Regions from separate parts of the Arthrobacter sp. Soil_C_49 genome, predicted to be linked through region 2. Evidence: riboswitches for the same ligand, from Rfam matches in the RefSeq annotation. Region 2 holds a riboswitch; each other region holds the start of a gene.
What was found. Region 2 has a riboswitch for glycine ahead of gcvP (aminomethyl-transferring glycine dehydrogenase). Riboswitches for the same ligand answer to the same signal wherever they lie in the genome.
Positions count from the first base shown of each region.

Region 1 (10,248 bases), on a different contig from region 2:
TACAGCGGGTGGGCTTGGGCGAGGGTTTCGACGCGGTGACGCAGCCCGGAAAGGTCTGCATCGGCGTCGGCCGTCAAAGCCTCGGCGATGATGTCCGCAACCTCGCGGAATGCGTCCTCACCGAACCCGCGGGTGGCCAGCGCGGGCGTGCCGATCCGCAGGCCGGAGGTGACCATCGGCGGGCGCGGGTCGAACGGCACGGCGTTGCGGTTCACCGTGATGTCGATGGCCGCGAGCCGGTCCTCGGCCTGCTGGCCGTCGAGCTCGCAGTTGCGCAGGTCAACGAGGACCAGGTGCACATCGGTGCCGCCGGAGACCACGCTGATGCCCTTGGCGCTGACGTCGGGCTGGACCAGGCGCTCAGCCAGGATCCGGGCGCCGGCCAGGACACGTTCCTGGCGCTCCTTGAACTCGGCGGACGCGGCGATCTTGAATGCCACGGCCTTGCCCGCGATGACGTGTTCCAGCGGGCCGCCCTGCTGGCCCGGGAACACAGCCGAGTTGATCTTCTTGGCGATGCCGGCGTCGTTGGTCAGGATGATGCCGCCGCGCGGACCGGCGAGGGTCTTGTGCGTGGTGGAGGTGGTGACGTGCGCGTGCGGCACAGGCGACGGGTGCAGCCCTGCGGCCACCAGCCCGGCGAAGTGCGCCATGTCCACCATCAGGTAGGCGCCAACGGAGTCGGCGATGCGGCGGAACTCGGCGAAGTCCAGCTGCCGGGCGTAAGCGGACCAGCCGGCCACGATCAGCGCCGGCTTGTGCTCCTGGGCCAGGCGCTCCACCTCGGCCATGTCCACCGTGTGGCTGTCCTCGCGGACGCCGTACGGCACCACGTTGTAGAGCTTGCCGGAGAAGTTGATCTTCATGCCGTGGGTCAGGTGGCCGCCGTGGGCGAGGTTCAGGCCCATGATGGTGTCGCCCGGCTTGATCAGCGCGTGCATCACCGAGGCGTTGGCCTGGGCGCCGGAGTGCGGCTGCACGTTGGCGAACTCCGCACCGAACAGCGCCTTGATCCGGTCGATGGCGAGCTGTTCGATGACGTCCACGTGCTCGCAGCCCCCGTAATAGCGCTTGCCCGGGTAGCCCTCGGCGTACTTGTTGGTCAGCACCGAGCCCTGCGCCTGCATCACGGCGACGGCAGTGTGGTTCTCGGAGGCGATCATCTCCAGGCCGTCACGCTGGCGGGTGAGTTCGTCGTCGATCTTCGCGGCGATCTCGGGGTCCAGTGCGGACAGCTCGGCGTCCAGCGACGCGGAGACTACCTGCTCAAAGGCCGCGGTAGCGGCAGTGGCGCTCACAGTTCGCCGCCATTGGCTGCGGCGTACTCTTCAGCGGACATCAGCGGGCCCTCTTCGGTAACGGCCACCTTGAAGAGCCAGCCTGCGCCGTAGGGATCGTTGTTGATCAGGGCGGGGTCGGAGACCACTTCGTCGTTGATCTCCACCACTTCACCGGTGACGGGGGCGTAGAGGTCCGAGACGGACTTGGTGGATTCCACCTCACCGCAGGTCTCCCCCGCGGTCACCGTGGAGCCGACCTCGGGCAGGTCCACGTACACGATGTCGCCCAGGGCTTCGGCAGCCACAGCGGAGATCCCGACGCCGGCAGGCCCGGATCCGTGAGAAGCAATCCACTCGTGCTCGGCCGAGTATTTAAGTTCAGCAACAACTTTTGCCATGTGTATTTCCTTAGGTTCGTGTTTATGAAAGTGAGAGAGCGTCAGCCCAAACCCCACATCAAGTGAGAGAGCGTTTAGTTAAAACCCGCATCAAGTGAGAGAGCGTTTGGCCAAACGCGGCATTAAGTGAGAGAGCGTTACTTCTGGCGCTTGTAGAACGGGAGCTCTACTACTTCGAACGGCTCTGCCTTGCCGCGGAGGTCGATGTCCAGGGCGGTACCGGGTGCTGAGTGTTCGACGTCGACATAGGCCAGGGCGATCGGGTAACCGAGCGTGGGGCTCGGCTGGCCGGAGGTTACCTCGCCCACCACGTTGCCGTCCTTGAGGACCGGGTAGTGGCTGCGGCCGGCGCGGCGGCCCAGGCCCTTCAGGCCCACCAGCTTGCGGCCCGAGGTGGACCCGGCGCCCAGTTCCTTGAGCTCCGCCAGCACGGCCCTGCCCACGAAGTCCGATTCCTTCTTGAGTGACACAACCGGCCCCAGCCCGGCGGCGTAGGGGTTGACTTCCCGGGAGAGCTCGTTGCCGTAGAGCGGCATGCCGGCTTCGAGGCGGAGCGAGTCGCGGCACGCCAGTCCTGTGGGGATGAGCCCGTGGCCGGCGCCTGCTTCGAGCAGCGCGTCCCACAGGCCGGCAGCATCCTCATTGGGGATGTAGATCTCGAAGCCGTCCTCGCCGGTGTAGCCGGTGCGGGCCAGCAGGAGCTGCTGCCCGTTGATCTCGACTTCAACCGCGGCGTAATACTTTAGCTCCGTCACCAGCCCGTGCTGCGCCGCGGGGACCAGCTTCAGGAGGATGGCCTCGGCGTTCGGTCCCTGGACGGCGATCAGCGAAGTTTCGGCGGACACGTCCTCCACCTTCACGTCAAAGTTGGCAGCACGCTCGGCCAGTGCAGCGGCAACCACCGCAGCATTGCCGGCGTTGGGGACCACCAGGTACTTCTGTTCACCAAGGCGGTAGGAGATGAGGTCGTCGATGATACCGCCGTCTTCCTGGCAGATCAGCGAGTACTTTGCCTTTCCGACGGCAACAGCGGAGAGCTTGCCGACAAGGGCGTAGTCGAGGAAAGCTCCGGCGTCAGGGCCGGTGACCCAGACCTCGCCCATGTGGGAGAGGTCGAACAGGCCGGCGGCGTTGCGCACGGCGTGGTGTTCGGCGAGCTCGGAGCTGTACTTCAGCGGCATCTGCCAGCCGCCGAAGTCCGTGAAGGAGGCGCCGGCAATCTTGTGCTGCTCGTACAGCGCGGTGTAGTTCTCAGTCATCACAGAATCCTTAGTTTTCGAACTCGGAAAGCGGCGGGCAGGAGCAGACCAGGTTGCGGTCCCCTGCTGCGCCGTCGATGCGGCCCACCGGCGGGAAGTACTTGTCCTGCCGGAGCGAGGCCACCGGGAAGGCGGCCTGCTCACGCGGGTAGGAGCGGTTCCATTCAGAGGAAACGACGGCGGCTGCCGTGTGGGGTGCGTTCCGTAGCGGGGAGTTCTCCACCGGGAAGTCCCCGCCAGCCACCTGGTCGATTTCCTTGCGGATGGTGATCATGGCTTCGATGAAGCGGTCGATTTCCGCGAGGTCCTCGGATTCGGTGGGTTCCACCATCAGGGTCCCCGCCACCGGGAAGGACAGGGTGGGGGCGTGGAAGCCGAAGTCGATGAGCCGCTTGGCCACGTCCTCGGCTGTGACGCCGGTACGGGCCGTCAGGTCGCGCAGGTCCAGGATGCATTCGTGCGCTACCAGGCCGCTTTCGCCGGTGTAGAGGACCGGGAAGTGCTCGTCCAGGCGGGCGGCAACGTAGTTCGCAGCGAGCAGTGCGGACTTGGTGGCTTCGGTGAGCCCCTGGCCGCCCATCAGCTTCACGTACGCCCAGGAAATCGGCAGCACGCCAGCGGAACCGAAGCGTGAAGCGGAAATCGCCACTCCGTGCCCGGCCTCGTGGGCAGCCTTATTGGCGTCGCCCGGCATAAACGGTGCGAGGTGTGCCTTGGCAGCAACCGGGCCGACGCCGGGTCCGCCGCCGCCGTGCGGGATGCAGAAGGTTTTGTGCAGGTTCAGGTGGGACACGTCGCCGCCGAACTTGCCCGGCTGCGCCAGCCCAACGAGCGCGTTCAGGTTGGCGCCGTCCACGTAGACCTGGCCGCCGGCGGCGTGGATGGCGTCGCAGACCTCGCGGACGTCGGCGTCGTACACACCGTGGGTGGAGGGGTAGGTGATCATGATGGCCGAGAGGACGTCCTTATGGGCCTCGATCTTGGCCTGCAGGTCCGCGTGGTCGATGGTGCCGTCGGCAGCGGTGGCCACAACAACAACCTTCATGCCGGCCAGGACGGCGGACGCGGCGTTGGTGCCGTGCGCCGACGCCGGGATGAGGCACACGTTGCGCTGCGCCTCGCCGCGCGAGTGGTGGTAGCCGCGGATCGCCAGCAGGCCGGCAAGTTCCCCCTGGGAACCGGCGTTGGGCTGGATGGACACCTGGTCGTAGCCGGTGATCTCGGCGAGATCCGCTTCCAGTCCGGAAATCAGTTCACGCCACCCTGCGGTCTGGGAGTCGGGGGCAAACGGGTGGATCGAGGCGAATTCGGGCCAGGAAATGGCTTCCATCTCGGCTGTGGCGTTCAGCTTCATGGTGCAGGAACCCAGCGGGATCATGGTGCGGTCCAGGGCCAGGTCCCGGTCGGAGAGCCGGCGGATGTAGCGCAGCAGCTGGGTCTCGGAGCGGTGGGTGTTGAACACCGGGTGCTCCAGGTAGGTGGAGGTGCGCAGCACCTGCTCCGGCAGCTCGAAACCCTCGGCAGACACCACGGGACCGGCGCCAAAGGCGACAACAACCGCGGAGAGGACCTCCGGCGTCGTGGTTTCATCGACTGACACGCCAACTGTGTCCGCGTCGATGAGGCGCAGGTTGATGCCCCGGGCTTCGGCGGCGGTGATCACCTTGGCGGCTTTGCCGGGGACGCGGACGGTGATGGTGTCGAAGAAGGTATCGGACACCAGTTCCCGGCCGGCGATCTTAAGCGTGGCGGCCAGGGCGCGGGCGTTGTTGTGGACGGTTTCGGCGATCGCCTTCAGGCCGTCGGGGCCGTGGTAAACGGCGTAGAAGGACGAGACGATGGCGAGCAGTGCCTGCGCCGTGCAGATGTTGGACGTGGCCTTCTCGCGGCGGATGTGCTGCTCGCGGGTCTGCAGTGCCAGGCGGTATGCGGGGACGCCGGCGTTGTCCTTGGAGACGCCCACGATTCGGCCGGGGAGCGTGCGCTCCATGCCGTCGCGGACGGCCATGTAGGCGGCGTGCGGTCCGCCAAAGAACAGCGGCACGCCAAAGCGCTGGGTGGAACCGACGGCGATGTCCGCGCCCTGCTCGCCCGGTGGAGTGATCAGGGTGAGTGCCAGGAGGTCGGCTGCGACAGTGACCAGCGCGCCGCGGTCCTTGGCCTCGGCGATAACGCCGGACTGGTCCCAGACGCGGCCGGAAACGCCGGGCTGCTGCAGGACGAGGCCGTTGATGTCGCCGTCGGGCAGGCCGGCCGTGAGGTCGGCAATTTCCACCTCGAAGCCGAGGGCTTCGGCGCGGCCCAGCACGATGGCGATGGTCTGCGGGAGCAGGTCGGCGTCCAGGACAGTCTTGCCGTCCTTGGCCGTCTTGTTCTTGTTGGCCCGGCGCATCAGCAGCACGGCTTCGGCCACGGCGGTGGCTTCGTCCAGCAGGGAGGCGTTGGCCACCGGGAGCGCGGTAAGGTCCTGCACCATGGTCTGGAAGTTCAGCAGCGCCTCGAGCCGGCCCTGCGAAATTTCCGGCTGGTAGGGCGTGTAGGCGGTGTACCAGGCGGGGGCTTCGAGGATGTTGCGGCGGATCACCGGCGGAGTCACGGTGTCGTAGTAGCCCTGGCCGATCATCTGCACGGCCATCTTGTTTTTGCCGGCCAGCTTGCGGAGCTCGCCGAGGACCTCGACTTCGCTGAGGGCGCTCTCAAGGGTGAGTGGCGTGTCCTGGCGGATGGAATCGGGCACGGCGCTGTCAACGAGGCCATCGAGGGTGTCGTAGCCGACGGCCTTGAGCATGGTGTCGATGTCGGACTGGCGGCGCGCGCCGATATGGCGGTCTGCGAAGGTGGTGGGGGACGATTGAACCGTCATAAGAGGAACTCCATAATTCAGGTGGTGCCGGAGCACCACGTTGATTCGGGTTCCTCCCCGCTCTGTATTGGACCTGAGAGTTTTGTGTAGTCCTGCTGTTCGGCAGGGCGCCACTTGCACCGTCGGTGAGCCCGGTTGCCCGGACTGCTTTCCAGAGTTGCCTTGCCGCGGCGGTACGTGGGCCTGAGAGATTCCTGGGGAGGATTTGCTCCTACGGCGCCTGCAGAACGTACCGGCAGGACTCTCCCGCCGCAGATCATCAGCACGTGCCACTGGTGGGTGACACGGCTCACAGGTTACAGGATCCGTGGTCAGGATGCAAAATGAGGGCCAGCTTTCGGGCGGGCGGACGACGGCGGCACGTCCCGCCGTCGTCCCCTCACCGGAAGTGCCGCAGGGCTCCGTGCAGGGACACCCTTGGCAGGGCCTGAGACAATGGCCGGATGGAGATCGCCCTGGGACTTCTGGTTCTCGTTGCGGTGGTTTGCGCCGGAAGCGCGCTGGGCCGAAAACTGAACATTTCCGTTCCCCTGCTGCTGGTACTGGTAGGCGTGATCGGCTCCTTCCTTCCGTTCGTGCCGGACATTGAGCTGAACCCGGAAATGGTCCTCGTGGGGCTGCTGCCGCCGCTTCTCTATGCCGCGGCGCTGCGGACGTCCCTGTTCGACTTCAGCTCCAACCGCCGGTCCATCGGCCTGCTATCGGTGGGGTATGTCATTTTCGGCACTATCGCTGTGGGCTTTGTGGTGTGGTGGCTGTTCCCGGAGATCCCGCTGGCGGCCGCGTTTGCGCTAGGGGCCGTGGTGGCACCCCCGGACGCGGTGGCCGCCACCTCCATCGCCCGGAAGGTGGGGATGCCGCGCCGGATCGTCACCATCCTGGAGGGTGAATCCCTGGTCAACGACGCCACGGCATTGATCTGCCTGCGCGCAGCGATCGCCGCGATTTCCGGGACGGTGTCCGTGGCGGGGATCGCCGCGGACTTCCTGCTCGCGGTGGGCGGCGGCCTGGTGGTAGGCATCGCCGCGGCCTACGTGCTGACGGAACTGCGCAAGCGGATCCGGAACGTCCCCATCAACACCTCCACGTCGCTGGTGGCTCCCCTGGTGGCGTACCTGCCGGCGGAAGCGATCCACGCGTCGGGTGTCCTGGCCGTCGTTGTCACCGGGCTCATCATGGGCACCAAGGCGCCGTCTATGCCCAACGGTGCCGCCCGGCTGAGCCAGCGCAGCAACTGGAATACGGTGCAGTTTCTGTTGGAAAACTCGGTGTTCCTGCTGATCGGGCTGCAGGTGCGCAGCATCGTGGAGGGTGTCCAGGACGATTCCCTGGGCGCTGGCCGGATCTGGATGGGCTGCGCGGTGATCCTGCTGGCGGTGCTGGTCCTCCGCCCCGTGTGGGTTTTCCCCGCGACATACCTGCCCCGGCTGATTCCCGCGGTGCGGCGCAGCGACCCGGCGCCGCCCTGGCAGTTCCCCGCCATTGTGTCCTGGGCCGGGATGCGCGGCGTGGTCACCCTGGCCGCAGTGTTGGTGCTGCCCGAGGACCTGGAACACCGGTCTGTGCTGATCCTCGCTGCCCTTGTTGTGGTGGGCGGGACCCTGACGCTGCAGGACTTTACCCTCCCGGCACTGGTCCGTGCGCTGCGGGTGCAGGGTCCGGACCAGCGCGAGGATGCCCTGAACAAGGCGTCGCTGATGCAGCTGGCCACCGCCGCCGGCGTGGCCCGGTTGCAGGAACTGGGCACTGAGAACGATCCGCCCGAGGTCCTGGCCATGCTGAAGCGGCGCACGCAGGAGCGCGGGCTGGCCGCGTGGGAACGGCTGGGCCGGCCGTCGGCGGAAACGGCAACACCCAGCGAGCGCTATGCCCGGCTCCGGCTCGCCATGCTGGAAGCGGAACGTGCCAAGGTGCTGGAGCTGCGCCGCGGCGGCGAGTACGCGCAGGAGGTCCTCACCGACGTCCTGGAGCGGCTGGACGTTGAGGAATCCATGCTGGACGTGGCGCTGGATGAGGTAGACACGTCCGGCGAGGGCGGCGGGGAAGGCATCGCAAGGCCGGGCGGGGTGTGCGACCACCTCGAGTCGGCGCGGCCCCGGGAGGTTCCGGCCGACGCGTTCTGCGCTGACTGCGTCAGGGAAGGTACGACGCCGGTGCACCTGAGGATGTGCCTGGCCTGCGGGCAGGTGGGGTGCTGCGATTCCTCCCCCGCAACCCACGCATCGCGGCATCACGAGAAGACCGGGCATCCGGTCATGCGCAGCATTGAGCCGGGCGAGGACTGGCGCTGGTGCTACCAGGACGACCTGCTGGGGTGATGGCCGGCTGAGGCGCGGCCTGCCCACGTCACGCCTGCCCACGTGAGGGGACGACGGCGGGGAGGTCCCGCCGTCGTCCGGTCACCTGAAACGTCAGGAAACGCCGGCGAGAACGCCGTCAATCCGGGTAAGCAGCCCCGGCCAGCCGTTGCCCATGCCCTCGATGGCCTGTTTGCCCATGGGGGTGTCGAGGCGGAAGCCCGCGTGTTCGTGATGGAGCACAGTGCCGCCATCCGCCGGCTCGAGGCGCCAGGTGATGGTGGTGTCCAGCACGGCCTCGGAGAAGAGGAAGCTGATGGAGGTGCCGGGATCCACGGTGAGGACTTCGCACTGCTGCTGCCCCCAGGAGCCCATGTCCATGGTGAAACGGTGGCCAACGACTGGCGCGATATCGCCCGGCGCCCACCAGCGGGCCAGCAGCTCGGGGGTGGTCAGCGCGGCCCACACGGATTCGGCGGGGTGCGGGAAGCGGCGTTCGAGCCGGATGGCGTTCTCGGTCATGACGGTTTCTCCTCGTCCAGAAGTTCTGCCAGCGCGTCGAGGCGCTGGTCCCAGTAGTGCTCGAAGTGCTTCACCCAGCCGCCGATCTCGGCCAGGGCCTGCGGCTGGAGGTGGTACAGCCGGTTACGTCCGTGGCGCTCCTCGCGGACCAACCCGGCCTCGCGGAGTACGGCAAGGTGCTCGGAGGCCGCCGGGCGGCTGAGGTTCAGCAGCCCGGTGAGTTCGCCCGCTGTCCGGGGACCCTGGCGGAGCTCGTCGAGGATCACTCGCCGCGCAGGGTTGGAGACGGCGCCGAATACGTCAGGAAGCACCGAACCAGTATATGTCGGAAATTTCCGACATATCTAGCGGGTGCCGGTTTTCCTGCCGAGCCTGTACCCGGCCCAGAAGGCGAGCAGGAGCAGCCCCACCACGGCGACGGTCAGGCCGATCTGGGTTCCTTGGGTTATCAGAACAGCGCCGTTGGCAGTGAAGGGCGTATTGCTGAGCGGCGCGTAGGCGAACCAGCCGATGTAATCCCGGTTCAAGATGGCGATGAGACCGCCGGCCAGCACCGCCGCGAAGCCCGCGAAGGGCAGGACGGTGAGAAGAACTTTGGCAGATTTGGATGTGTTGGGCTGCCCGGCAGCGTTGTTTTCCCCCATGGAACCGAGTCTAGCCGGGGCTGTTCGGCCGCCATTAGGCTGGGCGGATGTTGACCATCGGCAGCACCGTCCTTGGCGTCAACGACGTCGCCCGCGCCACCGCATTCTGGCACGCCGCCCTGGGGTATGTTCCGCAGGAGCCCGGCGACGAGACCTGGGTGATCCTCGTGCCGGAATCGGGCCCGGGGGCGCAGCTGGCCCTGATGCGGAGCGAGACGCCGGTCCAGGAATACCCCCGGATCCATCTGGACTTGTACGCGGACAACCAGGCCGCCGAGGTGGAACGGCTGGTCTCCCTCGGCGCCCAGCGGGTGGACTGGGACCTGTATCCGGAGGACCCTGATTTCATCGTGCTTGCTGATCCTGACGGGAACAGGTTCTGCGTCATCGACAAGAGCCCGCGGTAGCACCGCCGGCGGACGCGCCCGAGGAACGCTGACGTTCGGGAACATTCCTGTCCGCTATCCCGTTGGTATCCCTACGACCCGCGCCTCCTTTGAACGCGGCGGCGCTTACGGAAGGGAACCTATGGCCAGGGCTATCTGGAACGAAAAAGTTATCGCCGAATCGACGGACACCGTGGTGGTGGAGGGCAACCATTACTTCCCCCGCGAAGCCGTCAACGCCCACTACCTTCGGGACAGCGACCTCTCTTCCGTCTGCCCGTGGAAGGGCAGGGCCAGCTATCACACGCTCGAAGTTGACGGAAAGCTGAACGTGGACGCGGCCTGGTACTACCCGGAGACAAAGCCGCGGGCAAAGCAGATCGAGGACCGGATCGCGTTCTGGCGCGGCGTCACCATCGAGGCTTAAGAACAGAAAGCAGCGGACGACGGCGGAACCTCCCGCCGTCGTCCAGGCCAGTAGGCCACCATGGTGATTGTGGATGCACAGCAACTTTTCCCCGGCGCCCTCACGGAGATTTATGATGCGCTTTCAGCGCGGATGTCCGGGCTGGGTGACGACATCGTCGAAGAGTTCTCGA
Region 1 covers NZ_JBDGJZ010000003.1:212,896-223,143, forward strand. The annotation lists gene glyA (serine hydroxymethyltransferase) at 1-1,298, opposite strand, end outside; gene gcvH (glycine cleavage system protein GcvH) at 1,295-1,678, opposite strand; gene gcvT (glycine cleavage system aminomethyltransferase GcvT) at 1,816-2,937, opposite strand; gene gcvP (aminomethyl-transferring glycine dehydrogenase) at 2,948-5,800, opposite strand; glycine riboswitch at 5,853-5,960, opposite strand; glycine riboswitch at 5,962-6,059, opposite strand; gene AC3A4Z_RS07275 (Na+/H+ antiporter) at 6,244-8,118, shown strand; gene AC3A4Z_RS07280 (SRPBCC family protein) at 8,212-8,619, opposite strand; gene AC3A4Z_RS07285 (ArsR/SmtB family transcription factor) at 8,616-8,930, opposite strand; gene AC3A4Z_RS07290 (hypothetical protein) at 8,964-9,263, opposite strand; gene AC3A4Z_RS07295 (VOC family protein) at 9,311-9,670, shown strand; gene AC3A4Z_RS07300 (DUF427 domain-containing protein) at 9,792-10,076, shown strand; gene AC3A4Z_RS07305 (DUF5655 domain-containing protein) at 10,137-10,248, shown strand, end outside.
Region 1: linked by a shared signal. The riboswitch ahead of gcvP (aminomethyl-transferring glycine dehydrogenase) and the one ahead of gcvP (aminomethyl-transferring glycine dehydrogenase) in region 2 are both predicted to bind glycine.

Region 2 (10,248 bases):
CTGTCGCCTTGACTCCCGGAAGGGTCTTGGCAAGGGTGGAGGCATGCAGCCGTATCCCGGACAGTTGGACCCTTCCCTGGAGGGAAGCGCGGGGAAGAGTGCGGAACGGCCGGGCACCGGCAGGCAGGTCCTGGCGTTGGGGGCCTTCCTGGCCGCATCATTTCTGGTCGCGGGCCTCGGGTCCCTCGCCACCTTCAACAATGTGGACGGCTGGTACGCCACTGCCGACAAGGCGCCCTGGTCACCGCCCAACGGCATTTTCGGCCCGGTGTGGACTTTCCTGTACACGGCGATGGCCGCAGCGGCCTGGCTGGTGTGGCGGAAGCGGGCACCGGGTACGCCGCGCGCCTTGAAGGTTTACGGCGTCCAGCTTGCCCTGAACCTTGCCTGGACCCCGGTGTTCTTCGGCCTCTACCCCTCCATCGGCGGGACTGCACTGTGGCTGGCGCTGGCCATCATCATTGCCCTGATCGTGGCCGTCGCGGTGACGGTGGTGTCCTTCGGCCCCATCAGCCGCACCGCAGGCCTGCTTCTCCTGCCGTACGTGTCCTGGCTGGTGTTCGCCGCAACACTGAACGGATGGGCAGCCCTCAACAACTGACGGGCATCACCGCTGCCCCGGTTGCGGCGGGCGGCGTCAGCACACCGCGACGTTGACGGCGAGGCCGCCCATGGCCGTTTCCTTGTATTTGGAGCTCATGTCCTTGCCGGTCTCGCGCATGGTCACAATGACCTCATCCAGCGAGACCCGGTGCGAACCGTCGCCCCACAGCGCCATCTTCGCGGCGTTGATCGCCTTCGCCGCGGCGATCGCGTTCCGTTCAATGCAGGGCACCTGCACCAGGCCGCCGATCGGGTCGCAGGTCAGGCCCAGGTTGTGTTCCATCGCGATCTCTGCCGCGTTCTCCACCTGGGCCGGGGTCCCGCCCATCACCTCGGCCAGGCCTGCCGCCGCCATGGACGACGCCGAGCCCACCTCGCCCTGGCAGCCCACCTCAGCCCCGGAAATGGACGCCTGCTCCTTGTACAGCACCCCCACAGCCCCGGCAGCGAGCAGGAACTTCACCACCACGTCGTCGCGGTCCTCCTGCGAGGCGTTCTCCATCCCCGGCGCGAAATGCAAAGCGTAAAACAGCACCGCCGGGATGATCCCGGCCGCCCCGTTCGTGGGGGCAGTGACCACCCGCCCGCCGGAGGCGTTCTCCTCATTGACCGCCAGGGCGATCAAGTTAACCCACTCCTGCCAATACTTCTGGTCATAGAAGTCCTCATCCTGGCCCTCGCCGTCCGGCCGTGAACTTTCCTTCTTCAACCGGTCATACCAGTCAGGCGCCCGACGACGGACCTTCAGTCCCCCAGGCAGCACACCTTCGCGCTTCAGGCTGGTGGCCACGCACTCCTCCATCACCGACCAGATATGCAGCAGGCCCTCGCGGATCTCCTTCTCGGACCGGGAGGCTTTCTCATTGACCAGCATGATGTCGGCGATCGAGAGGCCCTTGGACTGGCAGCGGCCCAGGAGTTCAGCGGCGGTGCGGAAGGGCAGCGGCAGTTCCTTCTTGGACTCCTCCAACTGCTGCTGCGCCGCATCTTCCTCGCCCTCACGGACGATGAACCCGCCACCCACAGAAAAGAACGTGGCGGTGTGGAGGATCTCGTCCTCCGCATCAAAGATGGTAAACGTCATGCCGTTGGTGTGCCGCGGGAGAATGGTCAGCGGCCGCAGCACCATGTCCTTCACCCCGTACGGCAGGGGCACCTCACCGGCCAGTTTTAGGATCCCGGTTTCGGCGATAGCGGCCAGCCGTTCCTCCACCTCGTCCGGCAGGATCAGCTCCGGATGGAAGCCCTCCAGCCCCAGCAGGACCGCGGTCATGGTGCCGTGCCCATAGCCCGTCGCTGCAAGGGAACCATAAAGGTCCACCCGCAGCGACGCCACACGGTCCAGGGCTCCGGAGGACTTCAGCTCCTCGGCGAAGACAGCAGCAGCCCGCATCGGCCCGACGGTGTGGGAACTTGAAGGCCCGATCCCGATGGAGAAGAGATCAAAGACACCAACAGCCATGTGCGTAAATCCTTAATAGAGGTTTGGTGCTGCTCGACGGGGGTTAGAGGTCCCCGCCGTTTTTGGACGCGTACTCCTGCGCCGACAGCAGGGGTCCTTCAGACTCGGCAGCTACCTTGAAGAGCCAGCCGGCTCCATAGGGATCGTTGTTGATCAGGGCGGGATCATCCACAACTCCAGTATTGATCTCCACCACCTCACCCGTCACTGGCGAGTACAAATCGGAGACCGACTTCGTAGATTCCACCTCGCCACAGGTCTCCCCTGCCGTCACGGCAGCGCCCACCTCGGGCAGGTCCACGTACACGATGTCGCCGAGGGCCTCCGTAGCGACAGCGGAAATCCCGATCGAAACCAGGTTCCCACCCTCCCGGGCCACCCACTCGTGCTCGTCGGAGTACTGCAAGTCTGCGGCAACTTTTGCCATGTGTTTTTCCTTTGCTTGTTTGTTCGAAACTCTTGTGGCTGGGTTGGGTGCGGCTGTGGGGATTCCTCCGCGTACTGGCTCGTTCCTCGCCTCTGACGTACGCTTCCGAAATCCCCACAGCCGCCAAAGCAGGTTTAGTTTTCGAGGCCTTCAGTTCCATGTAGGAAAACCACGTCACCTGAGTGCCGCAGGCTCCGGTCCTAACAAGCACAACCACCGGACCGGAGCGGCAACCCGACAATTCGAGGGATTCGACCGCCCAAGTTGGTGAGTCGAGCGTCCCCCGGGTTTCGACAGGCTCAACTAACGATTGGTGGCCGGAGCCCGCTAGTCGACACCGACTCCTGACAGGCTCAACCAGCCCGCGTAGGTGAGGTCCGCGGCCCCTTCGGGTGCGGCCTCCGGCAGCGTGCGTCTAAGGGAGCGTCACGTCCGCGCAGCGGGCGTCTTCGCGACCGAGCACGCAGAGGAGGCCGGACCCGACGGGCCAAAGGCGACCACAGCCAGGCACCCAAATAAGCACGCGTGAAAAGTCCGGTCCGGCGGGACCGGACGGAACCAAAGAGGTGCTTACCTGGAGCGCTTGTAGAACGGGAGGTCGACGACTTCGAAAGGCTCTGCCTTGCCGCGGAGATCAACGTCCAGTGCCGTGCCGGGTTCGGTGAACTCCACGTCGACGTATGCCATGGCCACGGGGTAGCCAAGGGTGGGCGAGGGCTGGCCGGAGGTGATTTCGCCGACGACGTTGCCGTCCTTGAGGACCGGGTAGTGGGCGCGGCCGGCGCGGCGGCCCAAGCCCTTGAGCCCGACGAGCCTGCGTCCGGCAGTGCTGCCTGCGCCGGCTTCCCTTTTGGCCGCGAGTGCGGCCTTGCCCACGAAGTCGCCTTCCTTGGACAGCCCGACGACGGCACCCAGGCCTGCCGCGAAGGGGTCGCCCTGCAAAGACAGCTCGTTGCCGTACAGGGGCATCCCCGCTTCGAGACGGAGGGAGTCGCGGGAGGCCAAGCCTGCCGGCGTGAGCTCCCCGTCCTCGGCGATCGCGACGAGCGCCTGCCACAGGCCGGGGGCGTCGTCGTTGGACACAAAGATCTCAAACCCGTCCTCGCCCGTGTAGCCGGTGCGGGCAAGCAGCAAGTCCAGTCCGGCGCCGCCCACGAGGAACGGAACCTCCACGGCGGCGTAGTACTTCAGCTCCGTCACCAGGCTGTGCCGCGCGGCCGGGACCAGGCGGAGCAGCAGCTCCTGCGCCTTCGGGCCCTGGACGGCGATGAGTGAGGTGGCGGCCGAGGCGTCGTTGACCTGGACGTCGAAGGCGGCGGCGCGCTTGGCCAGTTCGCCAGCCACTACGGAGGCGTTGCCGGCGTTGGGAACCACCAGGAAGACGTCCGTGCCGTCAGCAGCCACGGGCCGGCGGTACGTGATGAGGTCATCGATGATGCCGCCGTCCTCGTTGCAGATCAGCGAGTACTTCGCCTTGCCCACTGGCATGGCGGAAATCTTTCCCACCAGCGCGTAGTCCAGGAAGGCAGCCGCGTCCGGCCCGGTCACCCAGACCTCGCCCATGTGGGAGAGGTCGAACAGCCCGGCACTCCTGCGGACGGCATGGTGCTCGGCGAGCTCGGAGCTGTATTTCAGTGGCATCTGCCAGCCGCCGAAGTCGGTAAAGGAGGCACCCAGTTTCTTGTGCTCCTCGTAAAGAGCGGTGTACTTGCCAGGCATGCGGTCAGCCTTCCGAGCCAGTGGTTGAGCTTGTCGAATCCTCGAACTCGGAAAGCGGCGGGCAGGAGCAGATCAGGTTCCGGTCCCCTGCCGCGCCGTCGATGCGGCCCACCGGCGGGAAGTACTTGTCCTGCTTGAGCGACTTCACCGGGAACACTGCCTGTTCGCGCGGGTAGGCACGGTCCCAGTCGCTGCTGATGGCGGCGGCCGCGGTGTGCGGGGCGTTGCGCAGCGGGCTGTCCGCCACGGAGAAGTCGCCGTGAGCCACCTGGTCGATTTCGGCGCGGATGGAGATCATGGCCTCGATGAAGCGGTCGATCTCGCCGAGGTCCTCGGATTCGGTGGGTTCCACCATCAGGGTCCCCGCCACCGGGAACGCCAGGGTGGGGGCGTGGAAGCCGTAGTCGATAAGGCGCTTGGCCACGTCCTCCGCCGTGACGCCGGTCTTGGCCGTCAGCTCGCGCAGGTCCAGGATGCATTCGTGCGCTACCAGGCCGCCTTCACCGGTGTAGAGGACCGGGAAGAAGTCGTTCAGCCGGGCGGCGACGTAGTTCGCGGCGAGCAGAGCGGACTTGGTGGCCTCGGTGAGGCCCTGGCCGCCCATCAGCTTCACGTAGGCCCAGGAGATGGGCAGCACGCCAGCGGAGCCGTACTTGGATGCGGAAATCGGGACGTCGTTGCCTTCCGTCCACGTGGCCGCATTGCCGGGCATAAACGGTGCGAGGTGTGCCTTGGCAGCAACGGGGCCGACGCCGGGTCCGCCGCCGCCATGCGGGATGCAGAAGGTCTTGTGCAGGTTCAGGTGGGACACGTCGCCGCCAAACTTGCCCGGCTGTGCCAAACCGACCAGGGCGTTCAGATTCGCCCCGTCAATGTACACCTGGCCGCCGGCCGCGTGAACAGCGTCGCAGACTTCGCGGACGTCAGCGTCGTAGACACCGTGGGTGGACGGGTAGGTGATCATGATGCAGGACAGGGCGTCTTTGTGGGCCTCGATCTTGGAGTACAGATCGGCGTGGTCGATAGTGCCGTCCGGCGCCGTGGCCACCACAACAACCTTCATGCCCGCGAGCACAGCCGACGCGGCGTTCGTGCCGTGTGCCGACGCCGGGATGAGGCACACGTTGCGCTGCTGGTCGCCCCGGGAGTGGTGGTAGCCGCGGATGGCCAGCAGGCCGGCGAGTTCGCCCTGGGAGCCTGCGTTGGGCTGGATGGATACCTGGTCGTACCCGGTGATCTCGGTCAGCTGTGCTTCCAGGTCCGCGATCAGCTCGCGCCAGCCTTCGGTCTGGGAGTCCGGGGCGAACGGGTGGATGGAGGCGAACTCGGGCCAGGAAATGGCTTCCATCTCGGCCGTGGCGTTCAGCTTCATGGTGCAGGAACCCAGCGGGATCATGGTGCGGTCCAGCGCCAGGTCACGGTCGCTGAGCTTCCGGATGTAGCGCAGCAGCTGCGTTTCGGAACGGTGCGTATTGAACACCGGGTGCTGCAGGAAGTCCGAGGAACGTTCGACGGCGGCGTCCAGGGCAAAACCGTCCGTCACCTGAACCCGCCCGGCATCAAAGGCTTCGAGGACGGCGTCGACAATTGCCGGCGTCGTGGTTTCATCAGTGGAAAAGCCCACCGTGTCCGCGTCAATGCTGCGCAGGTTGATGCCCCTGGCCTCGGCGGCGGCGACAATGCCCGCGGCCTTGCCTGGAACGGAGACCGTGACAGTGTCGAAGAAGCTGGTGTGCAGCACGTCGAGTCCGGCGGCCTTGAGGGAAGCCGCGAGGGTCGTGGCGTGCGTGTGGGCGGACCGGGCGATTGCCTTCAGGCCTTCCGGGCCGTGGTACACCGCGTACATGGAGGCCACGATGGCCAGCAGCGCCTGGGCCGTGCAAATGTTGGACGTGGCCTTCTCGCGGCGGATGTGCTGCTCGCGCGTCTGCAGGGCCAGACGGTAGGCAGGTACGCCGGCGTTGTCCTTGGAGACGCCCACCAGGCGGCCGGGCATGGAGCGCTCCAGGCCCTTCTGGACCGCCATGTAGGCGGCGTGCGGGCCACCGTAGAACAGCGGCACGCCGAAGCGCTGGGCTGAGCCGACAGCGATGTCCGCGCCCTGCTCACCGGGAGGTGTGATGAGGGTGAGGGCCAGGAGGTCGGCGGCAACTGTGACCAGGGCACCGCGTTCCTTCGCCTCAGCGATGACGGCGGTGTGGTCGAAGACCCGGCCGGAGGCGCCGGGCTGCTGGAGGACGACGCCGTTGATGGCGCCGTCGGGCAGTCCCTTAGCGAGGTCGGCAACCTCCACCTCAAAGCCGAGCGCCTCGGCGCGGCCCTTGACGATGGCGATGGTCTGCGGCAGGCAGTCGGCGTCCAACACCGTCTTGCCGTCCCGGGCATCCTTGTTCTTATTCGCGCGGCGCATCATGAGCACGGCCTCGGCCACGGCAGTGGCTTCGTCCAGCAGGGAAGCATTGGCGATGGGCAGTCCCACCAGGTCCTGGACCATGGTCTGGAAGTTCAGCAGCGCCTCTAGCCGGCCCTGCGAGATTTCCGGCTGGTAGGGCGTGTACGCGGTGTACCAGGCGGGGCCCTCAAGGATGTTGCGGCGGATCACCGGGGGCGTCACGGTGTCGTAGTAGCCCTGGCCGATCATCTGCACAGCGGTCTTGTTCTTCGCGGCGAGCCGGCGCAGTTCAGCGAGCGCCTCCACCTCGCTCAGGGCGCCGGCCAGTTCCAGTGCCGAGTCCTGGCGGATGTCCTTGGGAACGGCGGTGTCAACCAGCGCGTCCACCGTGTCGTAACCCACGGCCTTGAGCATGGTGTCGACGTCGGCCTGCCGCCGGGCACCGATGTGCCGGTCAACGAACGTGGCAGCCGGAGCAGTGGCGGCGGTGGCCGGAATGGCGGCGGCTGGGGAGGCAGAGGCCGCGATGGCGGAGGCTGGGGAGGCGGAGGCCGGAATAGCAGTCACGAGGAACTCCATACATAAGGCGGCGCAGGGTACGCCACATCGATTCGGGTCCTCCCCGCTCTGTAACTGGACCTGAGAGTTTCCGCGTTGCCCGCTTTCCGCAGGCCCCGCTTGCACCGTCGGTGAGCACGGCAGTCCAGGCGTCCGGTACGGGATGGCCAGGCGGACAGCGTGCTGCTTTCCAGAGGTGCCTCGCCGCGGCGGTACATGGGCCTGTGAGATTCCTGGGGAGGTATTGCTCCTACGGCGCCTGCTTGTACCTTCTGGCAGAACTCTCCCGCCGCAGATCAAAGGCTATTCAATTAGTTGTTTTTGATGGCGGCCGCAAGGGCCGGCGCATGCACCAATTCTCCTATGCCGCCGTCCCCGGGGCAAATGAACGGCTAGCCCCGCAGCCGTTCCACGGCCGCCAGCAGTTCGTTTACATCCGCTTCCCGGTTTCCGGCATTTCCGGACGGGCCGCTCTCCCACATGGCGTTGAAGTACAGCCCGTCCCCCATGTAGAGCACAGCTTTCGCCATGGCCGGGCCCACATCCTTGCCGATGAGCTCCAGCCACTGCTGCTGGATGGCGGCGAAGCGGCGCCGGGCTTCCTCGTGCGCCACTTCGGCGAGGCGCGTCGCGGCAACGAAGGACCTGTCCATGGGGGTGTCCGACCAGAGCGATGACCGGATGAAATAGGCAGCAGCGCCTTCGGGCGCCGCCGCCATTGCATCGAGGTCCTCCCCCGCCAGGCGGTCCAGCCGCTCCAGGGTGGCCGCGATCAGCGTTTCCTTGTTCGGAAAGTGGTATAGCAGCCCGCCCTTGGAAACGCCTGCCCGTTTCGCCACCGCATCCAGGGTGGCGGCACGTTCCCCCACGTCGATGAGGAGTTCTTCAAAGGCATCGAGCACTGCATCCCGTGCCACGGGTTTTCTGGCCATGGTTCCAATCATGCATTGTCGCGTCGGAGTTTCTTAACTGTACCGTCCGGACGGTATAGTTAACTTATGACCGCTCCCTCCGCACCCCAGCAAGACCGCACCCGCCTGAACGCCGCAGCGAATCAGCCGGCGGCTCGGCGACGAGGTACCCGGCGGGACTGGCTCGCGCTGGGACTGCTGATGTTCCCGGTCCTCCTCGTCGCCGTCGACAACACCGCACTGACGTTTGCGCTGCCCGCAATTGCCCGCGCCCTGGACACCTCAGGCGTCGAACTGCTCTGGATCGTGGACGCCTACCCGCTGGTACTGGCGGGGCTGCTCGTGGCCATGGGAAGCCTGGGTGACCGGATCGGACGGCGACGGCTGCTGATCATCGGCAGCATCGGCTTCGCGGCAGTGTCAGCCGCAACGGCCTTCGCCCCCGGCTCCAGCTGGCTGATAGCCGGCCGCGCCGCCCTGGGCCTTTTCGGCGCGATGCTGATGCCCTCCACGCTGTCCCTGATCCGCAACATCTTCCCGGACCCCAACCGCCGCCGGCTGGCCATCGCCATCTGGGCCGCCGGGTTCTCCGGCGGCGCCGCCCTGGGTCCGATCTTCGGCGGCTGGCTGGTGGAACAGTTCTGGTGGGGAGCGGTTTTCCTGGTGGCGGTGCCCATCATGCTGCCGCTGCTGGCCTTCGGCCCGGCGTTCATTCCGGAATCCCGCGACCCCTCGCCGGGCAGGGCGGATGCGCCGAGCATCCTGCTCTCACTCCTGACCATGGTGCCGCTGGTGTATGGCATCAAGGGATACGCCACCGAAGGCCCGGGCCCGCTGGCACTGGGAAGCATAGCTTTCGGGCTGGCCATGGGCGCTGCCTTTGTCCGCCGCCAGCACCGGCTGGACAGCCCCCTGCTGGACATGTCCCTGTTCCGCAACCAGGTGTTCAGCATGGCCATCACGGCGAACGTCCTGGCCCTGTTCTCCTTCAACGGCTTTATCCTCTTCCTGGCCCAGCACCTGCAACTCCTTGAGGGCATGTCCCCTTCGGCGGCAGGAATGGCCATGATTCCAGCCCTGGTCGCCACTGTGGCGGCGGGCCTGGCCGTGGTGCCGCTGGTCCGGAAGATCCGCCCCGGTTTCGTGGTGGGCGCCGGACTCGGCATGAGCGCCACCGGGTACAGCCTGGTGACGTTCGGCAGCCATTCCAACGGGCCGGCGCTCCTGCTCGCAGCGCTGCTGGTCCTGGCGCTGGGCGTGGGGACGGCGGAAACCATCTCCAATGACCTCATCCTGGGCAGCGTGCCGGCGGAAAAATCCGGTGCGGCGTCGGCCATCTCCGAGACGGGGTACGAGGTGGGCGCCCTGCTGGGCACCGCCGTGCTGGGTTCGATCCTCACGGCCTCCTACCAGCACAACCTGCACCTGCCGGCCGGCGTCGCGGAAGCTGCCGGCGGCGCCGGCACCGCCCATGCCGGCGAGACCCTGGCCGGAGCCATGGAGCTGGCAGCGGGGCTGCCTGCTCCCCTGGCGGACGCCGTCCGGCAGGCTGCCGGCTCAGCCTTCGATTCGGGGGTGCACGTCACTGCGGCGATCGGGCTGGTACTGATGGCGACGGCGGCAGTACTTGCCGCCGTCGTCCTGCGGAAAGTGCCCAAGGCCGGATAGGGCAGCGCGCCGCCTGAATGCTTCCCGGCACAACGCAGCGCCCGGCTCCGGACAGAAGTCCGGAGCCGGGCGCTGGCTGGTGACGTGTGCCGGAACGGGCTACTTCGCGTCGGGGGCGGTGACGCTCGCGGTGGCCTTCATGGTCTCGGCATTGACCATCCATGCGAACTGCTCGAGTTTGGCAATGAATTCGTGCAGGAGATCCGCGGTGGTGGGGTCTTCCTCATCCACCTCGTCATGGACCTTGCGCATGGTGCCTACCGCAGCCTCAAGGGCGGCAACAATGCGCTCGATCGCGTCCTTGGTACTGATGAGCCCCTCGGGAAAAGGAGCGAGGCTGGTGGATTCAGCCACGGTGGAGCTGCGCCCGTCCGGCAGGGCGTGCAGTGCCCGCATCCGCTCGGCAGCGTCGTCTGCGAACTGGCGGGCAGCGTCCACGATCTCATCCAGCTGCAGGTGGAGGTCACGGAAGTTGGTTCCCACGATGTTCCAGTGGGCCTGCTTGCCC
Region 2 covers NZ_JBDGJZ010000016.1:88,782-99,029, forward strand. The annotation lists gene AC3A4Z_RS20085 (TspO/MBR family protein) at 44-601, shown strand; gene AC3A4Z_RS20090 (L-serine ammonia-lyase) at 638-2,065, opposite strand; gene gcvH (glycine cleavage system protein GcvH) at 2,109-2,492, opposite strand; gene gcvT (glycine cleavage system aminomethyltransferase GcvT) at 3,063-4,211, opposite strand; gene gcvP (aminomethyl-transferring glycine dehydrogenase) at 4,216-7,182, opposite strand; glycine riboswitch at 7,362-7,460, opposite strand; gene AC3A4Z_RS20110 (TetR/AcrR family transcriptional regulator) at 7,554-8,093, opposite strand; gene AC3A4Z_RS20115 (MFS transporter) at 8,160-9,740, shown strand; gene AC3A4Z_RS20120 (Dps family protein) at 9,840-10,248, opposite strand, start outside.

Region 3 (10,248 bases), on a different contig from region 2:
CACCGGTCCACCGGCAGGTGCCGCTCGGACGGGCGCAGGTACTGGGTGATGGTGATCAGGTCGCACCCGGCCTCGTGCAGGTCCTTCAGGGCTTCGGAGATTTCTTCGCGGGTTTCGCCCATGCCCAGGATCAGGTTGGACTTGGTCACCATGCCCAGGTTCCGGCCCTGCGTGATCACGTCCAGGGAACGGTCGTAGCGGAACGCCGGGCGGATCCGCTTGAAAATCCTGGGCACGGTTTCGACGTTGTGTGCGAACACCTCGGGCCTGGAATCGCAGATCGCGGCGATGTGTTCGGGTTTGCCGGAAAAGTCGGGGATCAGCAGCTCCACCCCGGTGCCCGGGTTCAGTTCGTGGATCTTGCGGACCGTCTCGGCGTACAGCCACACGCCCTCGTCCTCGAGGTCGTCGCGGGCCACGCCGGTGACGGTGGCGTAGCGCAGCTGCATCGCCTGCACGGACCGGGCCACCTTGGTCGGTTCGAACATGTCCACCGGGGAGGGTTTGCCGGTGTCGATCTGGCAGAAATCGCACCGCCGGGTGCACTCGGACCCGCCGATCAGGAACGTGGCTTCCTTGTCCTCCCAGCACTCAAAGATGTTGGGGCAGCCGGCCTCCTCACACACCGTGTGCAGGCCTTCCTTCTTCACCAGGTTCTTGAGCTGGACGAACTCCGGGCCCATCTGGACCTTGGCCTTGATCCAGTCCGGCTTGCGCTCCACCGGGACAGCAGAGTTGCGCTGTTCAACGCGGAGCAGCTTCCGGCCTTCAGGTGCCAATGTCATTGCTCTTCTTTCTTCAGCATTCGACGACGTTGACGGCGAGGCCGCCCATGGCGGTTTCTTTGTATTTGGAGCTCATGTCCTTGCCGGTCTCGCGCATGGTCACAATGACCTCATCCAGCGAGACCCGGTGCGAACCATCGCCCCAGAGCGCCATCTTCGCGGCGTTAATCGCCTTGGCTGCCGCGATCGCATTCCGTTCAATGCAGGGCACCTGCACCAGGCCCCCGATCGGGTCACACGTCAGGCCCAGGTTGTGCTCCATCGCGATCTCCGCCGCGTTCTCCACCTGCGCCGGGGTCCCACCCATCACCTCGGCCAGGCCCGCCGCCGCCATCGACGACGCCGAACCCACCTCGCCCTGGCAGCCCACCTCAGCCCCGGAAATCGACGCCTGCTCCTTGTACAGCACCCCCACGGCGCCGGCAGCGAGCAGGAACTTCACCACCACGTCGTCGCGGTCCTCCTGGCTGGCGTTCTCCATCCCCGGCGCGAAATGCAACGCGTAAAACAGCACCGCCGGGATGATCCCGGCCGCCCCGTTCGTGGGGGCAGTGACCACCCGCCCGCCGGAGGCGTTCTCCTCATTGACCGCCAGCGCGATCAAGTTAACCCACTCCTGCCAATACTTCTGGTCGTAGAAGTCCTCGTCCTGGCCCTCGCTGTCCGGCCGTGAACTTTCCTTCTTCAACCGGTCATACCAGTCTGGGGCGCGGCGGCGAACCTTCAGCCCGCCCGGCAATACCCCGGTCCGCGTTAGGGACGTCGCTACGCAGTTCTCCATCACCGACCAGATATGCAGCAGTCCGGCCCGAATCTCCGCCTCCGTCCGGATCGCCTTCTCATTCACGAACATCACCTCGGCGATCCCCAGCCCGCTCTCCCGGCAATGCTTCAGCAATTCCGCCGCGGTCCGGAACGGCAGGGGCAGTTCCTTCTTGGACGCCTCCAGCTCCTGCTGAGCCGCGTCCTCTTCGCCCTCCCGGACGATGAAACCGCCACCGACCGAGAAGAACGTCGCCGTATGCAAAACCTCCCCGGCCTCATCACTTACGGTGAACGTCATCCCGTTCGTGTGCCGGGGCAGCACCGTCAACGGCCGCAGCACCATGTCCTTCACCCCATAGGGCAACGGCACGGCACCGGCGAGCTGCAGCATCCCGGTCTCGGCGATTGCGGCCAGGCGTTCCCCCACCTCCTCGGGCAGGATCAGCTCCGGATGGAACCCCTCCAGCCCCAGCAGCACCGCGGTCATCGTCCCGTGCCCGTGCCCCGTGGCCGCCAATGATCCGTATAGATCCACCCGCAACCCCGCCACCGACCCCAGCACCCCGGAAGCCTTCAGCTCCTCCGCGAACACAGCAGCAGCCCGCATCGGCCCCACAGTATGAGAAGAGGAAGGGCCGATGCCGATCGAAAAGAGATCGAAGACTCCAACAGCCATGACGGGTTCCTATCTACAAGCGGTTCGTGGTCGGGGCAGGAGGTGACGGACGCGGGCCCGGTATCCGTGAGCATGCGTCTAAGGAAGCGTCACGTCCGCTCAGCGGGCGTATTCGCGACCGAGCACGCGGAGGCTGCCGGTCCCACCGGGCAAAAGTGACCACGGGCAGGAAGCCTTAGGCGAGGTTCGTGACGCCCGGGTAGAGCGGGTGGGCTGCAGCCAAGGCCTCGACGCGGTGACGCAGCCCCGAAAGGTCCGCGTCGGCGTCGGCCGTCAAAGCTTCGGCGATGATGTCGGCAACCTCGCGGAAGGCAGCTTCGCCGAACCCACGCGTGGCGAGCGCCGGCGTGCCGATCCGGAGACCGGAGGTGACCATCGGCGGGCGGGGGTCGAACGGGACGGCGTTGCGGTTAACTGTGATGTCGATGGCCGCGAGGCGGTCCTCGGCCTGTTGCCCGTTGAGCTCGCAGTTGCGCAGGTCAACGAGGACCAGGTGCACGTCGGTGCCGCCGGAGATCACGCTGATGCCGTTGGCGGTGACGTCGGGCTGGACCAGGCGTTCGGCCAGGATCCGGGCGCCGGCGAGGACGCGCTCCTGGCGCTCCTTGAACTCGGCCGAGGCCGCGATCTTGAACGCGACGGCCTTGCCCGCAATGACGTGTTCCAGCGGGCCGCCCTGCTGGCCCGGAAAGACAGCTGAGTTGATCTTCTTGGCGATGTCGGCGTCGTTCGTCAGGATGATGCCGCCGCGCGGACCGGCGAGGGTCTTGTGCGTGGTGGACGTGGTGACGTGCGCGTGCGGCACCGGTGACGGGTGCAGCCCGGCGGCCACCAGTCCGGCGAAGTGCGCCATGTCCACCATCAAGTACGCGCCCACGGAGTCGGCGATGCGGCGGAACTCGGCGAAGTCCAGCTGGCGGGCGTATGCAGACCAGCCGGCCACGATCAACGCCGGTTTGGTCTCCTGCGCCAGTCGCTCCACCTCGGCCATGTCCACGGTGTGGGTGTCCTCACGGACGCCGTACGGCACCACGTTGTAGAGCTTGCCGGAGAAGTTGATCTTCATGCCGTGGGTGAGGTGGCCGCCGTGGGCCAGGTTCAGGCCCATGATGGTGTCGCCGGGCTTGATCAGCGCGTGCATCACCGAGGCGTTCGCTTGCGCGCCGGAGTGCGGCTGCACGTTGGCGAACTCCGCGCCGAACAGTGCCTTGATGCGGTCAATGGCGAGCTGCTCCACGACGTCCACGTGCTCGCAGCCGCCGTAGTAGCGCTTGCCTGGGTAGCCCTCGGCGTACTTGTTGGTCAGCACCGAGCCCTGCGCCTGCATCACGGCGACGGCGGTGTGGTTCTCGGAGGCGATCATCTCCAGGCCGTCACGCTGCCGGGTGAGCTCGTCGTCAATCTTCGCTGCGATCTCAGGGTCCAGTACGGACAGGTCCGCGTCCAGGGACGGGGAAACGACCTGGGCGAATTTGGTCACTGCTGCCGGGTTCACAGTTCACCGCCGTTTGCTGCGGCGTATTCTTCAGCGGACATGAGCGGGCCTTCTTCGGTGACGGCCACCTTGAAGAGCCAGCCGGCGCCGTAGGGATCATTGTTGATCAGCGCGGGGTCGGAGACCACTTCGTCGTTGATCTCCACAACCTCGCCGGTGACGGGTGCGTAAAGGTCCGAGACGGACTTGGTGGATTCCACCTCGCCGCAGGTCTCCCCCGCAGTCACCGAGGAACCAACCTCGGGCAGGTCCACGTACACAATGTCGCCCAAGGCATCGGCAGCCACAGCGGAGATCCCGACGCCGGTCGGTCCGGATCCGTCAACAGCAACCCACTCGTGCTCGGCGGAGTACTTCAGTTCAGCAACAACTTTGCTCATGATGATTTTCCTTTGCTTGCTAGGTCTTGTTTGATTACTTTTGGCGCTTGTAGAACGGGAGTTCGACGATCTCGAAGCGTTCGGGTTTGCCGCGGAGGTCCACGTCCAGGACGGTACCGGGGGCGGAGTGTTCGACGTCGACGTAGGCCATGGCCACTGGGTAGCCGAGGGTGGGGGAGGGTTGGCCGGAAGTCACCTCGCCAATCAAGGTGCCGTTCTTAAGGACCGGGTAGTGCACGCGGGCTGCACGGCGGCCGGTGCCTTTGAGGCCCACAAGCTTCTGGCCCGCGGTGGAGCCGACGCCGGCAGCTTTGACCGCTGCCAGTGCTTCCTTGCCAACGAAGTCGCTTTCCTTCGCCAGCGACACCACCGGGCCCAGCCCTGCTGCGTAGGCGTTGACGTGCCGGGACAGCTCGTTGCCGTACAGCGGCATTCCGGCTTCGAGGCGGAGCGAATCGCGGCAAGCGAGACCGGCGGGGACCAGACCTTCCCCTGCCCCGGCTTCCAACAGCGCATCCCACAGCGCTGGGGCCGCCGCGTTGTTGGCGTAAATCTCGAAGCCGTCCTCGCCCGTGTAGCCGGTCCGGGCAAGCAACAGGTGCTGACCGTTGATCTCTACTTCGACGGCCGCGTAGTACTTCAGCTCCGTCACCAGCGAGTGCTGTTCGGTGGGGACCAGCTTAAGCAGGATGGCCTCGGCGTTCGGTCCCTGCACGGCGATGAGGGACGTCTCGGTGGAGGCGTCCTCGACTGTGACGTCGAACGCGGCTGCCCTTTCGGCCAGTGCCCTTGCCACCACCTTGGCATTGCCGGCGTTGGGCACCACCAGATAGCGGTCCTCTGCACGGCGGTAGGAAATCAGGTCGTCGATAATGCCCCCATCTCGTTGGCAAATCAGCGAGTACTTGGCCTTGCCGACGGCAACGGCGGACAGTTTGCCCACCAGCGCATAGTCCAGGAAGGCACCGGCGTCAGGGCCGGTCACCCAGATTTCACCCATGTGGGAGAGGTCGAACAGGCCGGCGGCGTTGCGCACGGCGTGGTGTTCGGCCAGTTCAGAGTTGTACTTCAGGGGCATCTGCCAGCCACCGAAGTCGGTGAAGGAGGCGCCGGCGAGCTTGTGCTGCTCGTAGAGCGCGGTGTAGTTCTCAGTCATCGGAATTCCTTAGTTCTCAAATTCGGAAAGCGGAGGGCAGGAGCAGACCAGGTTGCGGTCCCCTGCTGCGCCGTCGATGCGGCCGACCGGCGGGAAGTACTTGTCCTGTCGGAGGGAGGCCACCGGGAAGGCGGCCTGCTCACGCGGGTACGTCCGGTTCCAGTCGGAAGATAAGACGGCGACTGCCGTGTGGGGCGCGTTGCGCAGCGGGGACTTCTCCACGGTGAAGTCACCGGCGGCCACCTGGTCGATCTCCTGGCGGATGATGATCATAGCTTCGATGAAGCGGTCGATCTCCGCGAGGTCCTCGGACTCGGTGGGCTCCACCATGAGCGTGCCCGCCACCGGGAAGGACAGCGTGGGGGCGTGGAAGCCGAAGTCGATCAAACGCTTCGCCACGTCCTCGGCCGTGACGCCGGTCTTCGCCGTGAGTTCGCGCAGATCAAGGATGCACTCGTGCGCCACCAAACCGCTCTCGCCGGTGTAGAGGACCGGGAAGTGCTCATCCAGACGGGCGGCCACGTAGTTCGCGGCGAGAAGCGCCGACTTGGTGGCCTCGGTCAAACCCTGGCCGCCCATCAGCTTCACGTAGGCCCAGGAGATCGGCAGGACACCGGCGGAACCGAAGCGCGAAGCCGAAATGGCAACGCCATGTCCGGCTTCGTGGGCGGCCTTGTTGGCGTCGCCCGGCATAAACGGGGCGAGGTGCGCCTTCGCCGCAACAGGTCCGACACCGGGTCCGCCGCCGCCGTGCGGGATGCAGAAGGTCTTATGCAAGTTCAGGTGGGAGACGTCGCCGCCGAACTTGCCCGGCTGTGCCAAACCAACCAAAGCGTTCAGGTTCGCGCCGTCAACATACACCTGGCCGCCGGCCGCGTGGATGGCGTCGCAAACCTCTCGCACATCGGCGTCGTAAACGCCGTGGGTGGACGGGTAAGTGATCATGATGGCCGAAAGGACGTCCTTGTGGGCGTCAATCTTGGCCTGCAGGTCAGCGTGGTCGATGGTGCCGTCGGCGGCAGTGGCCACCACAACAACCTTCATACCCGCCAGTACGGCGGAGGCGGCGTTGGTGCCGTGGGCTGAGGCTGGGATGAGGCAGACGTTGCGCTGCGCCTCGCCCCGGGAGTGGTGGTAGCCGCGGATGGCCAACAGGCCGGCGAGTTCGCCCTGGGATCCTGCGTTGGGCTGGATGGAAACCTGGTCGTAGCCGGTGATTTCGGCGAGGTCAGCTTCCAGGCCGGCGATGAGTTCACGCCAACCGGCAGTCTGGGAATCCGGTGCGAACGGGTGGATGGAGGCGAACTCCGGCCAGGAGATGGCTTCCATCTCGGCGGTGGCGTTCAACTTCATGGTGCAGGAGCCCAGCGGGATCATGGTGCGGTCCAGCGCCAGGTCGCGGTCGGAGAGGCGGCGGATGTAGCGCAGCAGCTGGGTTTCGGAGCGGTGGGTGTTGAACACCGGATGCTGTAGGAACGCCGAGATACGCTCAACGGCGCTGTCCAGCGCAAAGCCGTCCGTGCTACCTGTTATGCGTGCACCGTAGGCGGCCACTATGGAGAAGGAGTACATGACGTCTGCAATGACTTGGGCAGTCGTTGTTTCGTCGGTTGATACGCCGACCAGGTCGCTGTCGATGACACGGAGGTTGATGCCTTTGGCTTCAGCGGCTGCGACCACGCTTCTCGCTTTACCGGGGACACGGACCGTGATGGTGTCAAAGAAGCTGGTGTGCAGCACCTCCAAGCCAGCGGCTTGGAGGGAGCCCGCAAGGATTTTGGCATTTTCATGCACGGCTTGGGCGATTGCTTTTAGCCCGTGGGGGCCGTGGTAGACCGCATACATGGAGGAGACGATGGCCAGCAGTGCCTGCGCGGTGCAGATGTTGGAGGTGGCCTTTTCGCGGCGGATGTGTTGCTCTCGGGTCTGGAGGGCCAGGCGGTACGCGGGGACGCCGGCGTTGTCCTTGGCAACGCCCACGAGGCGGCCAGGGAGGGTGCGTTCGAGGCCCTTCTGGACAGCCATGTACGCGGCGTGCGGCCCCCCAAAGAACAACGGCACGCCAAAACGCTGAGTGGAGCCGACGGCGATGTCCGCCCCCTGCTCGCCCGGAGGCGTAATGAGGGTCAGTGCAAGCAGATCGGCGGCGACCGTAACCAGGGCACCACGTTCTTTCGCGTCCGCGATGACGGCGCTGTGGTCGAAGACCCGGCCGGAGACACCGGGCTGCTGGAGCACCACACCGTTGATGACGCCCTCGGGCAGTCCCTCGGCAAGGTCGGCGACTTCAACCTCGAAGCCGAGCGCCTCGGCACGGCCCTTCACGATGGCGATGGTCTGCGGTAGGCAATCGGCGTCTAGGACAGTCTTGGCGTCCCTGGCGTCCTTGTTCTTGTTGGCTCGGCGCATCATGAGGACCGCTTCGGCTACCGCGGTGGCTTCATCGAGGAGCGACGCGTTGGCGATGGGCAGGCCCACCAGGTCCTGGATCATGGTCTGGAAGTTCAGCAACGCCTCGAGCCGGCCCTGGGAAATCTCCGGCTGGTACGGGGTGTAGGCGGTGTACCAGGCGGGTGCTTCGAGGATGTTGCGGCGGATTACCGGAGGAGTCACGGTGTCGTAGTAGCCCTGCCCGATCATCTGCACGGCGGTCTTGTTCTTGGCGGCCAGCCCGCGCAGTTCGGCGAGGGCTTCCACCTCACTCAACGCGCCGGTCAGTTCCAGGGAAGAGTCCTGTCGGATGTCGGCCGGAACAGCCGAGTCGACTAAGGAATCAATGGAGTCGTAGCCAACAGCCTTCAACATGGCTTCGACTTGGTCTTGCCTGCGCGTGCCGATGTGGCGGTCGACGAATGCAGCAGCTTTGGAATTGGCGGTCATAAGGAACTCCAGTGTCTACCAGCGCTTCAGGCGCCGGTGTTTGGGTTCCTCCCCGCTCTGTATTGGACCTGAGAGTTTCCGCTGCTCCTCGTCATGGCGTGGAGCAGCTTGCACCGTCGGTGAGCCCGTTCCCCGCAGAAGGAGTTGGCCGGGCTGCTTTCCAGAGTTGCCGCGTTGCAGCGGTACGTGGGCCTGAGAGATTCCTGGGGAGGGTTTGCTCCTACGGCGCCGACGGGGGTGTGCCGGACTCTCCCGCTGCAACTTAGTGGCACGTGTTCTGTCGTGATTACGACTACAAAGTACACCGCGGTCAGGGGTAATGGCAACCAGTGCCGAAAATGTCTTGCAACCAGGGGGCCAAACCGGCAGCGAGAGAGCGTGGCGGGGAAAAATACCCAAAAACCCTCCTTTTGTTCGACGCCAGCATGTATCGTGAGGTGGATAAACCAAATCTGTACGCTAGGACCGTTCAGAACCGATAGAATGGAGAGTCCGCTATGGCAGGACGATTTGACGGAAAAGTTGCTTTCATAACCGGTGTAGCTCGTGGGCAAGGGCGTTCGCATGCCGTTGGCCTTGCCTCCGAAGGCGCCCACATCATCGCAGTAGATGCATGCGCACCCATTGACACCGTTCCCTATGAAGGGGCGTCCTCAGCAGAGCTTGAGGAAACGGTCCGGCAGGTAGAAGCAGTTGGCGGCAAAATCCTGGCTCGCCAAGTGGACGTCCGCGATCTGGATGGCTTGACCGCTACTGTCAAGGACGGCGTGAGTGAGTTCGGCCGTCTGGATATCATCCTCGCAAACGCAGGCGTCGTCTCCTACGGTCAGCTGGCCGAACTGGACGAAGAAACCTGGCAAACGATGATTGACATCAATCTGACGGGTGTGTGGAAGACGGTCCGGGCAGGTGTACCGGCTATGATCGAGGCCGGCAACGGTGGGTCCATCATCCTGACTAGTTCCACGGCCGGGCTGAAGGCGTTGCATACCCTTGGCCATTATGTCGCGGCTAAACATGGCGTCATCGGCCTGATGCGTAACCTGGCCAATGAACTTGCCCCCCACAACATCAGGGCGAATGCGCTTGCCCCGACCAATGTTGACACCATCATGCTGAACAACCCTGGGGTCTTTAAGATGTTCCGCCCGGACCTGGAGAACCCGAACGCTGAGGACGCCCACTCGGGCTTCGTGGAGCATCACCTGATGAAGGTACCAATGATCGACACCGCGGATGTCACCAATGCGGTCAAATGGCTCGCCTCCGACGAGGCTCGCTACATCACTGGCGTCACGTTACCGATTGACCTTGGACTGCTCGCCAAGTAGAAAAGCCCGGCGGGCCGGTACTGATTGCAGCAGTATCGGCCCGCCGTTTCCAACCAGGCTTTTAGAAGCTTTTGGGCGTGTCAATCCAAATGTATTCGGTGACTGTTGTGGCTACGTTCTCCATCCTGTGGGGAATCGTACTGGGAAACCAGATTGAATCCCCGGGTTCGAGGAAATAAACCTGATCCTCCAAGACAACTTTGAGCCGGCCGGACAAGACCATTCCCCATTCTTCACCCTCGTGCGTATAGGGTTCATCACCAGTCGACGCGCCGACCTCGTAGCGTCCATAGATGGCTTCGATGGCTTCCGACTCTGGAGGGGAAGCGAGTTCAAAGCGGACGCCGCTGGATTCCATGCCTGAGCGGCTGCCGCTCAGGTACGACTTTGGACCCATGGGAGTTCGTTCGGCTGCCCGGACGACCCTGCCCTTGTCCTGTGTTGGCTCAGAGAAGAAGTAGGTGATGTTCGTACCGAGTGCTGCCGCCATGCGCTTTAATGTCGAGATTGACGGCTCGACCTTACCCTTTTCGATGTCGCTCACCAACGATGCTGAAACCCCTGCGCGTCCGGCAAGCCCGCGAATACTGTACTGGTATTGGTTCCTCAGCTCCCGCAGGCGGTCGCCAATCTGGACCGTAGAGTCCGCTTCTTCTTCGATCTCGCTGGTTTCGCTCATCCGCGTCCACTCCCTCATTCCTAGGTACATCGGCTCAGCGCTGCTCGTCACCACCTGCTCACAGCCTGAAACGCACCTTCGTTCGGTCTTACCGAATCTAT
Region 3 covers NZ_JBDGJZ010000023.1:1,591-11,838, reverse strand. The annotation lists gene lipA (lipoyl synthase) at 1-785, opposite strand, end outside; gene AC3A4Z_RS22445 (L-serine ammonia-lyase) at 799-2,226, opposite strand; gene glyA (serine hydroxymethyltransferase) at 2,402-3,721, opposite strand; gene gcvH (glycine cleavage system protein GcvH) at 3,718-4,101, opposite strand; gene gcvT (glycine cleavage system aminomethyltransferase GcvT) at 4,136-5,257, opposite strand; gene gcvP (aminomethyl-transferring glycine dehydrogenase) at 5,267-8,137, opposite strand; glycine riboswitch at 8,185-8,307, opposite strand; glycine riboswitch at 8,308-8,402, opposite strand; gene AC3A4Z_RS22420 (mycofactocin-coupled SDR family oxidoreductase) at 8,635-9,468, shown strand; gene AC3A4Z_RS22415 (cupin domain-containing protein) at 9,530-10,147, opposite strand.
Region 3: linked by a shared signal. The riboswitch ahead of gcvP (aminomethyl-transferring glycine dehydrogenase) and the one ahead of gcvP (aminomethyl-transferring glycine dehydrogenase) in region 2 are both predicted to bind glycine.